DNA from 2 places in the Teredinibacter franksiae genome. Region 1 is predicted to be linked to the other one. Evidence: predicted binding sites of a transcription regulator. Region 1 holds the regulator's gene; the other holds the start of a gene.
The links. The regulator sigma-54, encoded in region 1, starts transcription at its own class of promoters, with help from an activator protein. The targets are predictions, from matches to a motif close to TGGCACANNNNTTGCNNT.
Positions count from the first base shown of each region.

Region 2: a site for sigma-54 is predicted at 2,146-2,163, ahead of H5336_RS02875 (flagellar basal body-associated FliL family protein). Genes of this name have one in related genera too.

Region 1 is NZ_JACJUV010000001.1:3,445,594-3,449,233, reverse strand. Features, by position in the region: gene lptB (LPS export ABC transporter ATP-binding protein) at 1-617, shown strand, start outside; gene H5336_RS14700 (RNA polymerase factor sigma-54) at 762-2,300, shown strand; gene H5336_RS14695 (PTS sugar transporter subunit IIA) at 2,504-2,956, shown strand; gene rapZ (RNase adapter RapZ) at 3,059-3,640, shown strand, end outside.
Region 2 is NZ_JACJUV010000001.1:724,625-728,264, forward strand. Features, by position in the region: gene fliO (flagellar biosynthetic protein FliO) at 1-151, opposite strand, end outside; gene fliN (flagellar motor switch protein FliN) at 165-572, opposite strand; gene fliM (flagellar motor switch protein FliM) at 565-1,563, opposite strand; gene H5336_RS02875 (flagellar basal body-associated FliL family protein) at 1,572-2,108, opposite strand; gene H5336_RS02880 (flagellar hook-length control protein FliK) at 2,363-3,640, opposite strand, start outside.

The DNA of each region.
Region 1 (3,640 bases):
CGAACGGCGCCGGAAAAACCACCTGCTTTTACATGATTGCAGGCATCGTAAAAGCTGACAGAGGTGCAATATCAATAGCCGATAAAGATGTCACCCAAATGTCCATGCACGAGCGCGCTCGAGAAGGTCTTGGCTATCTACCTCAAGAGGCCTCGGTATTCCGCAAGCTGACAGTGGCCGACAACATTATGGCTATTCTAGAAACCCGTTCAGAGCTTAACCGCAAACAGCGTATTGCCGCCATGGAGCAATTACTTAACGAATTCCACATTCAACACATTCGTGACAGCCTGGGCATGGCGCTTTCTGGCGGTGAACGCAGGCGCGTTGAAATCGCCAGAGCCCTAGCCACAGAACCACAGTTCATCCTGCTTGACGAACCTTTTGCCGGCGTAGACCCCATCTCTGTCAGCGACATTAAGCAAATTGTTCAACACCTAAAAGGGCGCGGCATTGGCGTACTCATTACCGATCATAATGTACGAGAAACACTGGATATCTGTGAGAAGGCGTATATCGTTTCTGAGGGCCACATTATTGCCGAAGGTGCAGCAGCGGAAGTACTCAACAACCAGAAAGTACGAGAAGTGTACCTAGGTAAACATTTCACCCTATAATCCCCGAGATTTCCTTGACAACCCCCTTAAAATGGTCTTCAAACCGGCATATTCCTTGCTTTTAAAAACCATTGCGCGTCTCGAATACGAAGACTAAACTACGACTTGTAACCCTTTACTCACTACACGTTCGCAGTTCATCCTATGAAGCAATCTCTCCAGCTAAAACTGGGACAACAACTTACGATGACACCACAGTTGCAACAGGCCATTCGCCTACTGCAACTTTCGACGCTGGACCTGCAAGTCGAAATTCAAGAGGCGCTGGACTCCAATCCAATGCTCGAAACGTCGGACGATATAGAAGAGGCGCCAGCGACAAACGACGCGAACGAACAAGCACCGCCGGCAACAGACAACCAAAACACCTCGCAGGACACCGAAGCAGCTAATACCACGGCGAGCGCCGATGACACCAGCAGCGCGGAGGAATTTGCCGACAAGCCTGACGGTGACTGGAATGAAGACAGCATTCCAACAGACCTCGCGGTAGACACCAGCTGGGACGACATTTACGAACCTACGCCATCAGGTTCCGGCCTAGCTAAACCCGACAGCGAAGATTACGATTTTGAGTCCCGCCGGGGCACGTCCGAAACCTTGCAGGATCACCTGCACTGGCAACTCAACCTCACCCCCATGTCGGACCTCGACCGAGAAATTGCCGAAACCCTCATCGATGCCGTGCAGCCCAACGGTATTCTCGGGCAACCGCTTGAAGAGCTGTTCACCAGCCTGATGACACAGTATGAAGAACTCGAAGAAGATGAGATTCTCGCCGTACTTCATCGCGTGCAGCAGTTCGATCCTCCGGGCGTACTCAGCCAAGATATCCGCGAGTGCCTGCTTATCCAGCTGAACCAGCTAGGCGTTGAAGGCCCCGATATCAGCCATGCACGCGCACTGGTAAAAGACTACCTGAACCTGCTCGCAAGCCGCGACTTTAAGCAACTTATGCGCAAGCTTCGGCTCAAAGAGCCCGAACTGCAAGCGGCCATTAGTATCATCCAAGGGCTAAATCCACGCCCCGGAGAATCCATTGGCAGCGACGATACCGAATATGTAGTACCCGATGTATTTGTCAGCAAGGTCAATAATCGTTGGGTTGTGCAGCTTAACCCCGACATCGCCCCCAAGCTTCGCATTAACTCCGGCTATGCATCGATGGTAAAGCGTGCGGACTCCAGTGCCGACAACACTTTCCTGCGCGACAACCTACAGGAAGCTCGCTGGTTCTTAAAGAGCCTGCAAAGCCGTAACGAAACCCTGCTAAAAGTCTCCACCTGCATTGTCGAAAAACAACAGGGCTTTCTCGACTACGGCCCAGAAGCCATGAAGCCCATGGTGCTGCACGATGTTGCCGAAATAGTGGAAATGCACGAATCCACCATTTCTCGGGTAACCACACAAAAATACATGCACACCCCCCAGGGTATTTTCGAGCTGAAATACTTCTTTTCAAGTCATGTTGCCACCGATACCGGCGGAGAGTGTTCATCTACAGCCATTCGCGCCATCATTAAAAAATTGGTGGCCGCAGAGAATGCACGCAAACCCCTAAGCGACTCAAAAATCACAGGGCTACTGGGCGAGCAGGGAATCAAGGTGGCCCGACGCACAATTGCCAAGTACCGTGAATCGCTACACATACCACCTTCCAACGAACGAAAGCGGCTGGTGTAAAGCCATTTACCACACCTTGAATAAGTGATTAAATTTTTATTTACTCTTTTTTTGATTTCCCCAGCTCCCAACTCTTGGAAGATCACGGATTATTGGTAGAATGCGCGCCAATTCGATGAGTTGCTCAACAAAGCAATCGCTTTGCACAAAAGACTTAAACCTCATCTAATATTAATACGGACATCACCGGCAATCGAATCACCATGCAGATTTCGTCACTCCTTTCCGAAGATCGCTGCAAAGCCGCCACAAGCGACAGCAGCAAAAAACGCCTGCTAGAAAATCTCGCTGGCATTTTTGCCCACGCCATTGAAGGTACCAACGAGACAGCGCTTTTTCAGAGCCTCGTTTCAAGGGAACGCTTGGGTTCAACCGGTATCGGCCAGGGTATTGCTATACCCCACTGCCGATTTGCCACCGGGGGTGAAACCCTATGCGCCTGTATTACCCTCGAGCAGCCCATCGACTTCGACGCCGTAGACGGTGAGCCCGTGGACCTAGTATTTGCCATGCTGGTGCCCGAGAACGCTGAAGACGCCCACCTGCAAACCCTCTCGAGCCTTGCCGAAAACCTGCAAGACCCAAGCTACGCAAAGCGCCTGAGGGCCTGTCACAACAATCAAGAATTGTTTCGTATCGCTTCTGGTGTAAACTAAAAACTGAGCCCAAGCCTATGGCTCAGCCCGTCGGGTCTAAGCGCTCCGAAGAGCGCACCAGTATTACACTTACCCAGCGAACAACTTTCCCGGAAGAATTTTATGCGCCTGCTTATCATCAGTGGAAGATCTGGATCCGGTAAAACGTCGGCCCTACACCTGCTTGAAGACGAAGGCTACACCTGTATCGACAACCTACCGGTTAACTTGTTACCGGCCCTTATCGAGCAAATAGCCGCCGCACCCAACGCCGATAGCCAGCGCTTTGCCATCGGCATTGACGCACGCAATATCTATAGCGACCTCGGCAAGCTCGGCGAACTTATTGCCAGCGCCCCTATCGACCGCAAACAGTACCAGATCGTATTTCTCGATAGCTCGCGTGAAATGCTGCTTAAACGCTTTTCCGAAACACGGCGTCGCCACCCTCTTTCCGACGAGTTTATTGGCCTTAACGAAGCTATCGAGAAAGAGAAAGCTATACTTCAACCCATGGCCGCAGCGGCAGACTTTACCATTGACACCTCTCACCTCAGCCTGCACGAACTGCGCAGTTCCATCAAACATCTGGTGGTAGGTAAAAACGGTAAAGGCGTAGCACTCATGTTTAAATCCTTCGGTTATAAATACGGTGTGCCCGTAGATGTTGACTTTATCTTCGATGTTCGCTGCCTGCCCAACCCC
Region 2 (3,640 bases), 2.7 Mb from region 1:
TCCCTACGGTTTTCGTAGGGGCTTCCTCCGCCGGAGTGTTAGCGAATACCTGTGGTAAGACAAAAACACTGAAGCACATAAACATCACGCCAAAGAAAAACCGCTGTGTTTTCAGCGACCAATCGCGTGTTAAATTAAAAGGTGCCGCCATTTTGTACCCCTTGCTAACGAAGCTTTTTAATGCGTTCGGAAGGACTGATAACATCCGTCATACGAATACCAAATTTTTCGTTAACGACGACCACTTCACCGTGCGCTATTAAAGTGCCATTCACCAAAACGTCTAGAGGTTCACCGGCCAATCGATCAAGCTCTATCACCGAACCTTGATTGAGTTGCAGTAAGTTACGAATGGTAATGGAGGTACGCCCCACTTCCATGGAAATGCTAACAGGAATATCGAGAATAACGTCAAGGTCTGGAGCACCCGCCGGTAGCGAGAGACTCGAAGCGACGGACTCAAATTCATCCAACTCTACGGGTTCTGCTGCACCATCTACCGTATCCTGCTCCTCCATTGCCGCTGCCCACTCATCAGCCATGCCCTCCTGGTCTACATCATCTTCACTCATGACCGTCTCCTTCCTCAGGTTGTTGAGTTTTCGGCCGGTCGATCAGGCCCAATATTTTTAATGCAAGGTTTTCGTTACTCTGCCCCAATAGTGCTTCAAAAACAGGTACGCCATTCGCCGTAGCGATATGCATTTCCGGCATGGTAATCGGTACAATATCGCCTTCTTTTAAATCGACAATATCGCGCAGGCTAATCTCTCGGGTAATAACGTCACACTCTAAGTCTACCCGGGCATGCATAACATCCTGTCGCAGGGCTCGCACCCAACGTTCATCGCGTTCATCGGTATCGGATTGTAATCCCGCGTCGAGTACTTCGCGTATAGGTTCGACCATGGAGTAAGGCATGGTGATATGCAGTTCACCGCCACCACCGTCCAATTCAACATGGAAGGTACTAACCACTACAACTTCACTAGGGCTGACAATATTGGCCATTGAGGGATTAACTTCTGAATTAATATATTCGAAGTCGATTACTTTTACCGCTTTCCAAGCTTCACGCAAATCAACAAAAACCTGCTCTAGTACCATTTGTACTACGCGCAACTCTGTCGGGGTAAATTCTCGACCTTCAATTTTGGCATGACGGCCATCACCACCAAAAAAATTGTCGACCAGTTTAAATACCAGTTTTGCATCAAGAATAACCAACGCCGTTCCGCGCAAGGGACGAAACTTAACCATATTCAAACTGGTTGGAACATAGAGCGTATGAACATATTCACCAAATTTTTGGATCTGTATGCCGCCAACCGATACGTCGGCCGTGCGCCGCAAAAGGTTGAACATGCTAATGCGGGTATACCGCGCGAACCGCTCGTTTATCATTTCCAATGTGGGCATTCGCCCACGGACAATACGATCTTGACTGGTTAAATCGTAGGCACGTATACCACCGACATCCTGGTCTCCATCGGTATCAATATCACCGTCATCAACGCCGTGTAGTAACGCATCAATTTCGTCTTGTGAGAGTAAGTCTTGCACGCTGGCTCCTACTGCATTACAAAATTGGTGTAGAGCACTTGCTCAACACCCGGCTTGCCAATTTCTTCCTGCATAATTTTTTGTAATTCCTGCAGGCATTGTTGGCGTAGTAACTCCTTACCCTCAGCCGTTTGAATTTCTTCGTAAAGCTGGCCGCCAATTAGCATATTGAGTCCATTCCGTATTTTAGGCATATGCAACTCTATAGCTGATATCACATCGTTTTCCCGAATCATAAGGGTGAGTTCTGCCTGGAGGTAACGCTGCCTTCCTTTAACATCAAAATTAACCACCAGGGCAGGTTTTAACGGGTAGTAAATGGCTGGCGATGGCCGTGCGGGAATCGGCTCTGCGTCCTCGCCTTCTGCCTCAACGTTCGCCGAAGGCGGGCTAAAAATTTTGATTGCCGCCAAGGTGCCCCCTACAGAGATTCCAGCAATCACCAAGGCCATTACAATCAGTAAAATAAGCTTCTTTTTACTGCCCGATGGCGGCTTCTCAGCGCCTTCGTCATCTTCATTTTCCGTTGCGTCATCTTCTGCCATGTCAAACTTCCGTCTTATTCAGCCGGTTATAACCACGTGAGCAAGAGATATGCCAAGCTCTTGTCGCACTCCTATGGATAAATGTAGTTGCTGAAAAAGGAATTAGCTGGAAATTACAGGAGAAAATGAGCTCATGGGGGAAACACTGGCCGAAACTAGGGTGGCTGCAGCACACCCTACAAAAAATTAAACGGTATTCAGCGATAGTGATTTAGGCTAGGGAGCTATAGAAAGCCTACAGGAAGCAGGTCGTATCACGCGTAATAGTCAATGCCTGTACTGGCGGTGAAGTGCACCTGATTGACTGTTGATTCAGGGTTTTCTTCAGGTTCTTCATCTGCAGATTGAGCCTGGCCACCCATATCAGCGTGTTGCTGATCATGATCTTTTTGATCGGAGACATCGACATCAACCAGGTGCATACCCTGTTGATCACACAGCTCTCGCAAACGGTTAGCCGTTGCATCTAAGGCTTCGCGAACATTCCCCTGAGCCGAGACAAAACTCACACTGACTTGGTCATTCTGAACGTGCACGCGCACCTGAAGAGGCCCAAGTTCAGGTGGGTCTAGTTGAAGATCCGCGGTTTGAATATTCTGTGCGGCCATCATTGCCGTGCGCTCGGCTACCATGCCCGCCCAATGCGGTTTGCCAAATGTAATATTGACGGGAATTTGTACACGCGAGCTTGTCAGGCTTTGCGATTCCGTTAAAGCAGCCGGACCAAAACCAGCGGCTGCCGTGGGCTTTGCCGCTTCCAGTGACAATTTGGTGTCTGCAAATGCTTCGACAACGGGTTTTAAATCTTGAAGTTGGGCGGACTCTGACTTTAAGGGTCTTCCGAGCAGAGAGTCTAAGGTGACTAACGATGTTTTTGCCTCGGTGTCGACCTTCACTGAAGCTCCATCCGTCAATTGTCCGTCACTTATAAGTGCAGCTTTACTGAAAACATCGGTAGCCGTCAGCGCCGTACGAAGCTGTAGCTCATTGACCTCTGCATCAGGAACTCCCAGCACTTGAGTAAAACCCGGTGGGCGCAGGCCAATTTTATCAAGGCCTCCAGCCTGAATTGCTGCGGGCATAAACCAAGGGATGTCGGCTACCTGCTGGCTTCCAGCCACAGATAATGGGTTACTACCGCGCAACAACGCGTTACCCAAACTGGCCACCGGCTCTAAGGGCGCATACTCCATACCGGCGGCCACACCCACGGCTGGAATTATTTCCTCGAGTTGTAGCGACTGATCATCGGCTAAAACTTCACCCGCCAAAATAGCCGTAACACCAAGGTCATCTCCTACCGACCCAGGCAATCGCAAAGGGTCAACCTCTGCCATCACCGTATCCGTTAACGCTGGCCCGGCTTCCAGCGATGGTTGTACACCGTCATTTACGGTATCCCTCTTCACATGCCCGCCAACTGCTGGAGCTTTGTAATCCTCGTGTATTTCATCCACTGACGGAGGGGGCGATGTCGCTTGAAATTTTGCTTGGTCAACGGTATCCGACTTTAACGGCTTGTCGGTGCTTTT